DNA from 4 places in the Methylobacterium sp. WL8 genome. Region 1 is predicted to be linked to each of the others. Evidence: predicted binding sites of a transcription regulator. Region 1 holds the regulator's gene; each other region holds the start of a gene.
The links. Region 1 encodes PhoB, which activates phosphate uptake and scavenging genes when phosphate is short. Its sites were predicted from a motif close to TGTCATNNANCTGTCAT; they were not measured.
Positions count from the first base shown of each region.

Region 2: the regulator PhoB is predicted to act here: its motif matches at 1,892-1,908, upstream of FV234_RS18145 (putative 2-aminoethylphosphonate ABC transporter substrate-binding protein).
Region 3: the regulator PhoB is predicted to act here: its motif matches at 1,845-1,861, upstream of FV234_RS00100 (Orn/Lys/Arg decarboxylase N-terminal domain-containing protein).
Region 4: the regulator PhoB is predicted to act here: its motif matches at 1,484-1,500, upstream of FV234_RS05305 (UDP-2,3-diacylglucosamine diphosphatase).

Region 1 is NZ_VRVF01000002.1:106,363-109,565, reverse strand. It holds gene FV234_RS01335 (protein-disulfide reductase DsbD domain-containing protein) at 1-783, shown strand, start outside; gene phoB (phosphate regulon transcriptional regulator PhoB) at 780-1,481, opposite strand; gene phoU (phosphate signaling complex protein PhoU) at 1,544-2,257, opposite strand; gene pstB (phosphate ABC transporter ATP-binding protein PstB) at 2,289-3,107, opposite strand; gene pstA (phosphate ABC transporter permease PstA) at 3,158-3,203, opposite strand, start outside.
Region 2 is NZ_VRVF01000055.1:8,901-12,103, reverse strand. It holds gene FV234_RS18155 (2-aminoethylphosphonate--pyruvate transaminase) at 1-853, shown strand, start outside; gene phnX (phosphonoacetaldehyde hydrolase) at 875-1,702, shown strand; gene FV234_RS18145 (putative 2-aminoethylphosphonate ABC transporter substrate-binding protein) at 1,958-2,989, shown strand; gene FV234_RS18140 (putative 2-aminoethylphosphonate ABC transporter ATP-binding protein) at 3,031-3,203, shown strand, end outside.
Region 3 is NZ_VRVF01000001.1:19,968-23,170, forward strand. It holds gene FV234_RS00100 (Orn/Lys/Arg decarboxylase N-terminal domain-containing protein) at 1-1,798, opposite strand, end outside; gene FV234_RS00105 (DUF1007 family protein) at 2,105-2,773, shown strand; gene FV234_RS00110 (nickel transporter) at 2,764-3,203, shown strand, end outside.
Region 4 is NZ_VRVF01000008.1:110,931-114,133, reverse strand. It holds gene FV234_RS05310 (glycosyltransferase family 1 protein) at 1-622, opposite strand, end outside; gene FV234_RS05305 (UDP-2,3-diacylglucosamine diphosphatase) at 619-1,440, opposite strand; gene FV234_RS05300 (aminotransferase class V-fold PLP-dependent enzyme) at 2,137-3,203, shown strand, end outside.

The DNA of each region.
Region 1 (3,203 bases):
GCCGCCGGCCTCGTGGTGTTCGCGAGCCTCGGCTTCGGCCTCGCCCTGCCCTTCCTGGCGTTGACCCTGTGGCCGGCGGCGCTCCGCGCCCTGCCCCGCCCGGGTGCCTGGATGGACGTGCTGAAGCAGGCGCTGGCCTTCCCGATCTACGCCACGGTCGCGTGGCTGGTCTGGGTGCTGGCCCAGCAGGTCGGGCCGCAGGGCCTGCTCGCCGCGCTGATCGGACTGGTGCTGCTCGGCTTCTCCGCCTGGGCGTGGGAACTCGGCCGCGACGCGCGCCCGGTGCGGGCGCAGCTCGCCCGCGGCCTCGCGGTGCTCGCCGTCGTCGGCGTGGCGGCGCTCGCCCTCACCCTCGACCGCGACCGGATCGCGCCGGGCGCCCAGACCAGGGCCGAGGGCGTCGAGCCGTTCACGCAGGCGCGCCTCGACGCGCTGCTGGCCGGCGGCCGGCCGGTCTTCGTCGACATGACCGCGGCGTGGTGCATCACCTGTCAGGTCAACGAGCGCACCTCGCTCGGGACGGCGGCGGTCGGCGCAGCGATGCGCGCCCGCGACGTCACCTACCTCAAGGGCGACTGGACCAACCAGAATCCGGAGATCACCCGCCTGCTCGAGCGCCACGGCCGCAGCGGCGTGCCGCTCTACCTGCTCTACGCAGGGCCAGGCGAGCCGACGGTGCTGCCGCAGATCCTCACCGAGGGCACGGTGCTGAGCGCGCTGGACGCCGTGACGGCGACGGGCCGCAGCGCGGGGCTCGCGGGCGCGGGAACGAAGGTGCCCTAATCCTCGCCCGAAAACGTCTCGTCGAAGGCGTAGCCCGAGCCGCGGACGGTGCGGATCGGGTCGGTCTCGCCGGTGCGGTTCAGGGCCTTGCGCAGGCGGCCGACATGCACGTCGACGGTGCGTTCGTCGATGTAGACGTCGTGGCCCCAGACGCCGTCGAGGAGCTGCTCGCGGGAATAGACCCGGCCGGGGCTCTGCATCAGGAATTCGAGCAGCTTGAACTCGGTCGGCCCGAGGTGGATCTCGCTGCCCGCCCGGCGCAGGCGGTGGCTGTCGCGGTCGAGCTCGATGTCGCCGGCCTCCAGGAGGTTCGCGACATGGGTCGGCTTGGCCCGGCGCAGCAGCGCGCGGACCCGGGCCAGGAGCTCCGGCACGGAGAACGGTTTGACGATGTAGTCGTCGGCCCCAGTCCCGAGGCCGCGGATGCGGTCGCCCTCCTCGCCGCGCGCCGTCAGCATGATGACCGGCAGGGACGCCGTCTCGCGCCGCGCCCGCACCCGGCGGCACAGCTCGATCCCCGAGAGGCCGGGCAGCATCCAGTCGAGCAGGATCAGGTCCGGCACCTGCTCCTGCAGGCGCAGCTCGGCCTCGTCGCCGCGGGCGGCGGAATCGACCTCGAAGCCCTCGGCTTCGAGGTTGTAGCGCAGGAGGGTGGTGAGCGCCTCCTCGTCCTCGACGATCAGGATCCGCGTACGCATGCAGGGCACTCCCGGGCGGGCCGCCCGACTTCCTTGGCCGCCGTGAGACGCCGACAGGCGTCTCAGGCGCCGGGCGTCACCGTCGCGTAGTTCGACGCGTCGTTCTTCGGGCGGTCACCGGCGAGGTTCTCGCCGGTGGCGAGATAATGGATCGTCTCGGCGATGTTGGTGGTGTGGTCGCCGATGCGCTCGACGTTCTTGGCGCAGAACAGCAGGTGCGTGCAGAACGAGATGTTGCGCGGATCTTCCATCATGTACGTCAACAACTCGCGGAACAGCGAGTTGTAGAGCGCGTCGATCTCGCCGTCCCGCTCCCAGACGTTGTGCGCCGCCGAGACGTCGCGGCTGGCATAGGCGTCGAGCACGTCCTTGAGCTGCTCCTGCACCAGGTCGCTCATGTGCTGCACGCCGAGCACGATCTTCTGCGCCTGGGCCTGGTCGCTGATCGCGACGACGCGCTTGGCGATGTTCTTGGCGAGGTCGCCGATGCGCTCGAGGTCGCCCGAGACGCGGATCGCCGAGATCGTCTCGCGCAGGTCGATCGCCATCGGCTGGCGCCGGGCGATGAGCAGCACCGAGCGCTCCTCGATCTCGCGCTGAAGGGTGTCGAGGCGCTTGTCGGCGAGGATCACCGCCTGAGCGAGCTGGGTGTCGCGGCGAACGAGGGCGTCGGTCGCCTCGGTCATCATCTTCTCGGCGACGCCGCCCATCTCGGAGATCGAGCGGCGCAGGTCCTCGAGGTCGGTGTCGTAGGACGTGACGATGTGGCCGGGCATGGGCTTGGTCCTCGATCGATCCGTATGCGGCTCAGCCGAAGCGGCCGGTGATGTAGTCCTGGGTCTGACGCACGGTCGGGTTCATGAAGATGCGGTTGGTCGGACCGACCTCGATGACCTCGCCGAGATACATGAAGGCGGTGAATTGCGAGATGCGCGCGGCCTGCTGCATGTTGTGGGTCACGATGACGATCGTGAACTCGCTGCGCAGCTGCTCGATCAGCTCCTCGATGCGCCCGGTCGAGATCGGGTCGAGGGCCGAGGTCGGCTCGTCGAACAGGATCACCTCGGGGCTCTGGGCCACCGTGCGGGCGATGCACAGGCGCTGCTGCTGGCCGCCGGAGAGGCCCATGCCGGACTGCTTGAGCTTGTCCTTCACCTCGTCCCACAGGGCGGCCTTGCGCAGGGCCGACTCGACGCGGCCGTCGAGCTCGGATTTCGGCAGCTTCTCGTAGAGGCGCAGGCCGAAGGCGACGTTGTCGTAGATCGACATCGGGAACGGCGTCGGCTTCTGGAACACCATGCCGATGCGCGAGCGCAGCTCGTTCAGGTCGACGTTGGCGTCGAGCACGTTCTGGCCGTCGAGCAGCACCTGCCCCTCGGCGCGCTGCTCCGGGTAGAGGCTGTAGATCCGGTTGAAGGTGCGCAGCAGGGTCGACTTCCCGCAGCCGGACGGGCCGATCAGGGCGGTGACCTGGCGGTCGTGGAAGTCGAGGTTGATGTTCTTCAGGCTATGGAACTGCCCGTAATAGAAGTTCAGCTCCCTGGCGGCGATGCGGATGGGCGCGTGCTCGTCGGCCGGGTTCCGGCCGTCGAACTGGGAAGCGCTGATCGCGGGGGCGGCGTTCATCGTCGTGTTCCTCGTGGGTGCCGGCGGCGGGTTCTGGGTCCCCATGGACATCAGCGCGCGGTCTGCGGCTTGATGACGACGCGGGCGACGACCGAA
Region 2 (3,203 bases), on a different contig from region 1:
GGTCAACGGCGCCTACGGCAAACGCCTCGCGAAGATCTGCGAGGCCCTGGGACGCGATCACACGGTCTACGAGACGGCCGACGACGTCCCTACCACGCCCGAAGCCGTCGACGGCCTGCTCGCCGTCGATCCCGCCATCAGCCATGTCGGGCTGATCCACTGCGAGACCAGCACCGGCATCCTCAACCCACTGCCCGAAATCGCCGCCGTGGTCGCGCGCCACGGTCGCGGCCTGATCGTCGATGCGATGAGTTCCTTCGGCGCACTCCCGATCGACGCGGCCGCGGTGCCGTTCGAGGCGCTGATCGCCGCCTCGGGCAAGTGCCTCGAAGGCGTGCCCGGCATGGGCTTCGTGATCGCGCGGGCGGACGTCCTCGCCAGGGCCGAAGGCAACTCAGCCTCGCTGGCGCTGAATCTGAGCGACCAGCACCTCTACATGCAGCGCACCGGGCAGTGGCGCTTCACCCCGCCGACCCACGTCGTCGCCGCGCTCCACGAGGCGCTGCTGCAATACGACGAAGAGGGCGGCCTGCCGGCCCGCCACGCCAAGTACGCCCGCAACTGCGAGGTGCTGATCCGCGGCATGGAACGGCTCGGCCTGAAGTCCTTCCTGTCGCCCGAGATCCAGGCCCCGATCATCGTGACGTTCCACGCGCCGAACGACCCGAAATACCGCTTCGCCGACTTCTACGCCGCCGTGCGCGAGAAGGGCTTCATCCTCTACCCCGGCAAGCTCACGCAGTTGGAGACGTTCCGGGTCGGCTGCATCGGCCATGTCGAATCCGCCGACATGGAGCGCGCGGTCGAGGCCGTCGCCGCGGTGTTCGCCGAACTGAACGTCACGACCCTCTGATCGCACGGAGAAAGTATCGTCATGTCCTACGCGCACCCGAAGAAACTCCAGGCCGCGATCCTCGACTGGGCCGGGACCGTCGTCGATTTCGGCTCCTTCGCACCCACCCAGATCTTCGTCGAGGCGTTCGCGGAGTTCGGGGTCGCCGTCAGCCTGCCCGAGGCCCGGGGCCCGATGGGAATGGGCAAGTGGGATCACATCCGCACGCTTCTCAATCAGCCCGAGATCGCCGCGCGCTACGCCGCTGCCCGCGGACGCGAGGCGACCGACGCCGACGTCACCGCGATCTACGAACGCTTCATGCCGCTTCAGATCGAGAAGATCGCAGAGCATTCAGCCGTGATCCCGGGTGCTCTGGACGCCATCGCCGACCTGCGGGCCAAAGGCCTCAAGATCGGCTCCTGCTCCGGATACCCCGCCCGCGTCATGGAGAGGGTGGTCGCACTCGCTGCCACGAATGGTTACGTCGCCGACCACGTGGTCGCCACGGATGAGGTCCCGAACGGGCGTCCCTTCCCGGCCCAGGCGCTTGCCAACGTAATCGCCCTCGGCATCGACGATGTCGCCGCCTGCGTGAAGGTCGACGATACGGTCCCGGGCATCCTCGAAGGGCGCAAGGCCGGGATGTGGACGGTGGCGCTCACCTGCTCCGGCAACGCGCTGGGGCTGACCTACGATGCGTTCCGCGCGCTTCCCGCCGATCGTCTCGCCTCAGAGCGGACTCGGATCGCCGCCCTGTTTGCCGATTCGAGGCCCCACTTCCTCATCGACACGATCGCCGACCTGCCGGGTGTCGTGAACGACATCAACGGGCTGCTGGCCGACGGACGCATGCCGCAGGCCTGCTGAAGGCGACCGAAGACAAAAACTGTCTCGGTCGGACGCATTTTGCCCACCTGCCCGAGTTTGTCTGACGTTAATCCGCGGTCGAATGCCGTGGATGGACTACGGCTGTCTCGATAAGATCAAATACTGATATGTATTGTCTATCTAACGAGCAAGGAGTGCGTAAATCCTGATCTTGATCGTCGGAAGTTTCGTCTTTCTACTGTCATGTGTCGGGCGCAAGAAACGTCAGAACGACAATACCCAGGAGCATCGTCCATGAAAGCCTTCGGCCTCCTCGCTCTGACCCTCGCTCTGACGTCGTCCTTGACGGCTCCAGCCGTAGTATCGGCAGCGGAACGCACCAAGCTCACGATCTACACAGCCCTGGAAAACGACCAGCTCGGTCCGTTCAAGGCCGGCATCGAACGGGCGGTCCCCGATGTCGAGGTGGTCTGGGTGCGGGACTCGACCGGCGTCATCACCGCTCGGTTCCTCGCCGAGAAGGACAATCCCCGGGCCGACATGGTGATGGGGCTCGCCGCCTCCAGCCTCCTGATGTTCGAGAAGCAGGGCCTGCTCGCTACCTACGAGCCGAAGGGAGCAGACGCCCTCAAGCCCGCCTTTCGCGACTCCATCGGCCCCTACAGCTGGACAGGCACCGACGCCTCGATTGGCGTGATCTGTTTCAACACCGCAGAAGCCGAGAAAGATGGCGCGAAGACCCCTATGCGATGGGCCGACCTTCTGGTGCCATCCCTCAAGGGCAAGGTGGTGATGCCACACCCCGCCTCCTCCGGCACCGGGTACCTGCTGGTCGCCGGTTGGCTCCAGGGCATGGGTGAAGAGGCGGGCTGGGCTTTCATGGACAAGCTCCACGAGAACATCGCCGCCTACCTCCATTCGGGCTCGGCGCCCTGCGTCCAGGCCGCCCGCGGCGAGCGCACCGCCGGCCTGTCGTTGGACATGCGCGGCGCCGCCGAGAAGACGAAGGGCGCGCCGCTGGCCGTCATCGTTCCCGCCGACGGCACGGGCTGGGACGAAGAGGCCTACGCGATCGTCGGCAACACCAAGCACCTCGAACTCGCGCGCAAGGTCGCCGACTGGGGCGCGACCAAGGCCGCCAACGAGCTCTACGCCAAGAGCTACGCGGTCGTCGCCTATCCCGGCGTCGCCAACGTGCCCGCGAACTATCCCGCCAATGCCGAGTCCGCGATGATCAAGAACGATCTCGGCTGGATGGCCGACAACCGCGAGCGGGTGCTCGCCGAATGGTCGCGCCGCTACGAGGCCAAAGCCGCCAAGAAGTAGGGTTCGTCCGAACGAGAACGCGAGAGATCGAGGGTGCTGCCATGACGCTTCGCGACGCGACGCCGTTTCTCAGGGTTTCGGGATTGTCGAAGCGCTACGGTGCTTTCACCGCCCTCGACGGGATCGACTTGGAGATCTCGCGGGGAGAGTTCGTCTGCTTCCTCGGCCCCTCCGGCTGCGGCAAGACGACCTTGCTGCGCATGATCGCCGGGCT
Region 3 (3,203 bases), on a different contig from region 1:
GCAGCGAGTTGAGGTCGTTCTTCTCGGCGACGATCCGGTTCTCACGCAGGTACTGCGCGACGATCGGCGCCGGCACGCCGTGGGCGGCGTATTCCCCAGTCGCCCGGTCGAAGCCCGGCGTCAGCACCGTGAGCTTGTTCGGGTCGGTCATGGCGTAGCCGGGCGAGGTCTCGGGCCCGACATGGGTGAAGCCGTGCCAGCGCGCGCCGGGACGCAGCTCCCAGTGCTTCGGGTCCGAGGCGAGCACGTCCGTCGTCAGGCTCTCCCACGGCACGTCGACGCCGTCGGGGCCGGGCGTCACGTCGGGGACGAAGGGGTCGAAGAACCAGCGCCGGCTCGGATCGCCCTCCTTCTCCTCGAACTCGCGGCGGATGGCGCGGACCTTCTTGCGCCACTCGATCCCCAGGCGGATCGTGTCGTCCCACAGGATCATGCCGGACCGGCCCTTCATCATCTGCGCGCCGACGTCGAGCGAGGCGAAGATCGGGTAGAACGGCGAGGTCGAGGCGTGGACGAGGAAGCTCTCGTTGAGGCGGCGATGCTCGACGCGTCGGGTCTGGCCGCGGATATGACCGTCCTTGGTGTGGATCTGCGAGGCCTGGCTGAAGCTCGCGAGCTGCTTGTGGGTCGATTGCGTGGCGATGATGCCGGGGGAGGTCTCGTCGAGCCCCTTCAGCCCCATGGCGAACCGGCCCACGAAGAGCGGATGGAACTTCATGAAGCCGGCCCAGGCCTCGTCGAACAGGATGTAGTCGCACAGGTGGCCGATCTTCTCGACGACGCCCTGCGCGTCGAGGATCGTGCCGTCGTAGGTGCACTGCTCGATCACCGCGACGCGGAACGGGCGCTCGCGGCGCCAGGCCTCCTTGTCCTCCACCAGCGGGTTGCGGCGGATTTTTTCGCGAATGGCCTGCTCGTCCAAGGCCTCGTGGTAGATCGGGCCGATCAGGCCGTAGGCGTTGCGGTCGGTCTCGAGGAAGATCGGGATGCCGCCGGCGAGCATCAGCGCGCCGTGGTGGGCCGCCTTGTGGTTGTTGCGGTCGAACAGCACGAGGTCGCCCTCGGCCACCAGCGAGCCCAGCACCACCTTGTTCGAGGCCGAGGTGCCGTTGAGGACGAAGTAGGTCTTCTCCGCCCCGAAGATCTGGGCGGCCTCCTTCTGCGCCCTCAACGCCGGACCCTCGTGGGTCAGCAGGTCGCCGAGGTCGAGGACCGAGTTGTCCAAGTCGTCGCGGAAGATCGCCTCGCCGAGATGCTCGACGAAGATCCGCCCGATCGGCGAGCGGTTGTAGAAGATGCCGCCGTTGTGGCCCGGGCAGGTCCAGAGCTGGTTGCCCTTCTCGGCGTAGTCGACGAGCGCGCCGAAGAACGGCGTCTTCAGGGTCTCGGCATACTGCGTCACGCGGGAGACGAGGCCGCGGGCGATGAACTCGGGCGTCTCCTCGGCGAGGAAGATGTAGCCGTCGATGAAGTCGAGCAACTCGACCGGGATGTCTTCCAGGCGCTTGCGGCGCACGAGGATGACGATCGGCATCTCCAGCCCGCGCCGGCGCATCATGTCGATCAGCGACGCCGCCTTGCCGTCGAGGCCGCGCTTGCCCCAGTCGACGACCATGCAGCCGATCGCGGCGTCGGTCTGGACGGCGATCGCCGCGTCCTCGACGCGACGCGCGCGGATCACCTCGAAGCCGCGGCCCTCGACCGCCGTGACGATCTGCGCGACGCGGACGCCTTCGAGGTCGTCCGGATCGAAGGCCGGCGCGCACATCAGCACGGTGAATCGGCGGTGGAAGTCCATGGCGTGCCTCTGGCGTAGCGGGTCGGCGCCTGCCTGCGACGCCGTCGTGACGGTTGGATGACGGTCGCGCCGAATGGCGCGGGACCCGGCGGGCGCGGGCGGCCGACATCTGGTTCGCCCGGGTAATACGATCGCGTCGCCAAGGCCATGACGACGATGCCGCCGGGCGCCCGGCCGACATCGGATTCGGCGTCGCCTCCCGCGGGACTTCCCCGTTGCGGTTCGCCTCGCTTTCGCCCCAGCGGATGCCGACAAGACATGCGCTTAACGGATCCTTCACCTCAGCGCCGCGAGCGTCCGACCCGCATGAAGCCGAATCTCGCGATCCTTCGTCCTGCCCTCGCCGCCGCGCTGCTGGCGCTCGCGACCCTGCCCGCCGCGGCCCATCCGCACGTCTGGGTGACGGCAAAGGCCGAGATCGCCTACGCCGACGGCAAGGTCGTCGCCGTGCGCAACGTCTGGACGTTCGACGCCGCCTACACGGCCTTCGTCACGCAGGGGCTGGACGCGAACAAGGACGGCAAGCTCACGCCGGACGAGCTGCAGACCCTCGCCACCGAGAACACCGGCAACCTCGCCGAATTCGGCTACTTCACCAAGCTGAAGGTCGGCGGCAAGGAACAGGCCTTCGCCGACCCGGTCGAGCCGCGGATGGCGATGGAGGGCGACAGCCTCACCCTGAGCTTCCGCCTGCCGCTGAAGACGCCGCCGTCGCAGGGGCGCGGCGTGCTGGCGCTCGAAGTCTACGACCCGACCTACTTCGTCTTCTTCGGCCTGTCGGAGGCGCCCGACGCGGCGACGCTCGTCGGCGCGCCCGCCGGCTGCGCCGCCACGGTGACGCGGCCCAAGACGCCCGAGCCGAAGACGGCGGAGGCCGGATCGCCGGGCATGAGCGAGGCGTTCTTCGAGGCGCTGACGGCGGCCTCGGGCTACGGCGTGCAGTTCGCGAACCGGGTGCTGGTCGCGTGTCCGTAGGCGCCGCGCTAGCTGTCCCGCCGGCCCGGCGCCTGCCGCTGCGGCTTTCGCTGGTCGCCGCCGCGATCGGCGTCGCGGCCCTGGTCCTCGCGCTTCTGGTCTGGCTCGTGGCGCCCGGCCTCGCGACGCCACCGCCGCGGTCTCCGTTCGGGATCGGCTTCCGCGAGGCCGCGCCCTCGGCGACCGGGCTCGGCGGCTGGCTCCTGGCGATCCAATCGAGCTTTTCGCGGAGCCTCCAGGCCGCGCTCGCCGCGATCAAGGGCGGCGGCGACTGGACGCCGCTGGTCACCCTCGGTTTTGCCTACGGCGTCTTCCACGCCGCCGGCCCTGGGCACGGCAAGGCCGTCATCGCCGGCTACCTGTTCGCCGGCGAGCGAGCCCTGCGCCGCGGCTTCGGCCTCAGCTTCGCCGCCGCGGTTCTGCAGGCTTT
Region 4 (3,203 bases), on a different contig from region 1:
AGTCCAGGCCGAGGAAGGCGGCGACGTTCTTCTCCACCGCCACGCGGCCGACGAACAGGAAGATCGGGCGCGGCAACCCGTCGAGCGCCTTGGGCGGCGGCGCCTCCGGCTCGGCCGGGCGGAACAGCTCGGTGTCGACGCCCCGCGTCCAGCGCATCAGGTTGCGGAAGCCGCGGCCGGCGAGTTCGTGTTCGAGGGAGGCGGTGCTGACCATCGTGCCGCTGGCGGCTCGGTGGAAGCGCCGCAGCCAGGCGTAGCTCCACGCCTCCGGGATCGGCGCGCGGGCGGCGAGGTATTCGGGAAAACGGGTGTGGTAGCTGGTGGTGAAGGGCCGGCCCTTGGCGATGCAGAGCCGGCGCACCGCGTGGCCGATGGTGCCCTCGGTGGCGATGTGCACGTGGGTCGGGTCGATCCGCTCCCAGGCCACGCCGATGCCGCGGGCGCCGGCGAGGGCGAGGCGGATCTCGGAATAGCCCGGCATCGGCAGCGAGCGGAAGTCGCGCGGGGTCAGGAAGAACGGCTCGAAGCCGCGCGCGGGGGCGGCCTCGGCCATGCGCTCCAGCGAGCGCACCACGCCGTTGACCTGCGGCGCCCAGGCGTCGGTCGCGACGAGCAGCCTCACGCGACGGCCCGGCGGTCCGGCGCCGGAAGCGCCGCACGCTCGGCCTCCGCCTCGCGGGCTCGGAGGATGGTCGGATAGTGCAGCACCTCCATGCGGCCGTCGTAATGCTCGACGAGGGCGGTGCAGGATTCGACCCAGTCGCCGGTGTTGAGATAGCGCAACCCGTCGATGTGCCGGTCGGCAGCGTGGTGGATGTGGCCACAGATCACCCCGTCGGCGCCCTGGCGCCGGGCCTCGTCGGCGAGGAAGGTCTCGAACGCGCCAATGAAGTTGACCGCGTTCTTCACCTTCAGTTTCGCCCAGGCCGAGAGCGACCAGTAGGACAGGCCCAGGCGCCGGCGCAGCTTGTTCAGGCCGGTGTTGACGAACAGCGCGACGGTGTAGGCGCCGTCGCCCAGGTGGGCGAGCCAGCGGGCGTGGCGCACCACCATGTCGAACTGGTCGCCGTGGATCACGAGGTAGCGCCGCCCGTCGGCCGCCTCGTGGATGCGGCTCTCGGCGATCTCGATGCCGCCGAAGGTGGTGCCGATGTAGTCGCGCAGGAACTCGTCGTGGTTGCCCGGCACGTAGACCAGGCTCGAGCCCTTGCGCACCTTGCGCAGCAGCTTCTGCACCACGTCGTTGTGCCCCTGCGGCCAGTACCAGCCCGAGCGGAGCTGCCAGCCATCGACGATGTCGCCGACGAGGTAGAGCGTGTCGGCGTCGTAGTCCTTCAGGAAGTCCAGCAGCAGCCCGGCCTGGCAGCCACGGGTGCCGAGGTGCAGGTCTGAGAGGAACAGGCTGCGGACGCGGGTCGTCCCTTCCGTGTCGTCGGCCACGAGCATCTCCCGGCGGTCTTCGGCCGAGCCAAACCGGAAACGCGTCTCAGTTTGATGACGGTGGCGTCCGTTCGATGCTGCGATGCAGCAAGCAACACGAAGGTCCTTCGCGCGATTGTTGCAGTGCACGACAATTTTTTTTCGCCATCCGGGAAGTTTTTCCAGTTTTGCTTGTGAGGCTTCGGTGTCCATAATGGACGCAAAGCGATCACCTGCCGAAAGGCGGGCGCCGGAGACGGCCAAGGGATCGCCGACCCGGGCGGCCGGCCTTGCCTTCGTGGCGGGGCGGCCGGATGGGTCGACTTGAATCGTGGCCCGGGGCGGGACGACGGGGAGGACAGTGCCGAAGGTCGTCGGAATTCCGGCGTGCAGGATCCGCGTCGAGCGGCTTGCGCGCCGGGCACGGCCGACGCAAGGAAGACGAAGGCTATCGGAGGCGACCGGCATGGATCCATGCCGCGACCGCGAGCGGTGCAAGACCGTTCCGCCGCTCCGCATCGCCCGGCGATGCGACCGACCGACGACGCGGAAGTTCCGCGCGGGACAGCCATCCCGCGCGCTTCCGGCCGCGCCGGTTCGGCACACCGCTCGCCAGAACGCCCACGGATCACCACACGCCCATGCGCCGCCTGCCGGCGCATCGTTCCTGACGCCGGCTTGCCGGCCAACGTATCTTGGTAATCGGAGGACACACCCATGGCTGCAACGCGGCGCCCCGGACGCAACCACCTTTTCATTCCCGGCCCGACCAACATCCCGGACCGCGTGCTGCGCGCGATGCACGTCCCCTCGGAGGACCACCGCTCGCCGGACTTCCCGGCGCTGGTGAAGCCCCTGTTCCAGGACGCCAAGATCGTGTTCGGCTCCGAGGCCGGCACGATCATCTTCTATCCGTCCTCCGGCACCGGCATCTGGGAATCGGCGCTCGCCAACACCCTCTGCCGCGGCGACAAGGTCCTGACGGCCCGCTACGGCCAGTTCAGCCACCTCTGGGTCGACATGGCCCAGCGCCTCGGGCTCGACGTGATCGTGCAGGACGAGGCCTGGGGCACCGGCGCGGACCCGGAGAAGATCGGTGAGGCCCTGCGCGCCGACACCGACCACAAGATCAAGGCCGTGATGGTCGTCCACAACGAGACGGCGACCGGCGTCACCAGCGACATCGGCGCCGTCCGCAAGGCGATCGACGCCGCCGGCCACCCGGCGCTGCTGTTCGTCGACGGCATCTCGTCGATCGGCTCGCTGCCGTTCAAGATGGACGAATGGAAGGTCGACTGCGCCATCGCCGGCTCGCAGAAGGGCTTCATGCTGCCGGCCGGCCTCGGCGTGCTCTGCGCCAGCGCCAAGGCGATCAAGATCTCCGAGGGCGGCGGCGCGGGCGGCAACGACCGTCTCGGCCACGTCTACTTCGCCTGGTCGGACCAGCTGAAGCAGAACCCCACCGGCTACTTCCCCTACACCCCGCCGCTGCCGCTGCTCTACGGCCTGCGCGAAGCTCTGACGTGCATCCGCGAAGAGGGCATCGACAACGTCTACCACCGCCACCACGTGCTCGCCGAGGCGACCCGTCAGGCCGTGGCGGCGTGGGGCCTGAAGACCTGCGCCAAGGAGCCCAAGTGGAACTCCGACACGGTGACGGCGATCCTGGCGCCCGAGGGCGTCGACGCGGCCAAGATCATCAAGCACGCCTACGACCGCTACAACCTCTCGCTGGGCGCAGGCCTCAGCCAGGTCGCGGGCAAGGTGTTCCGCATCGGCCACCT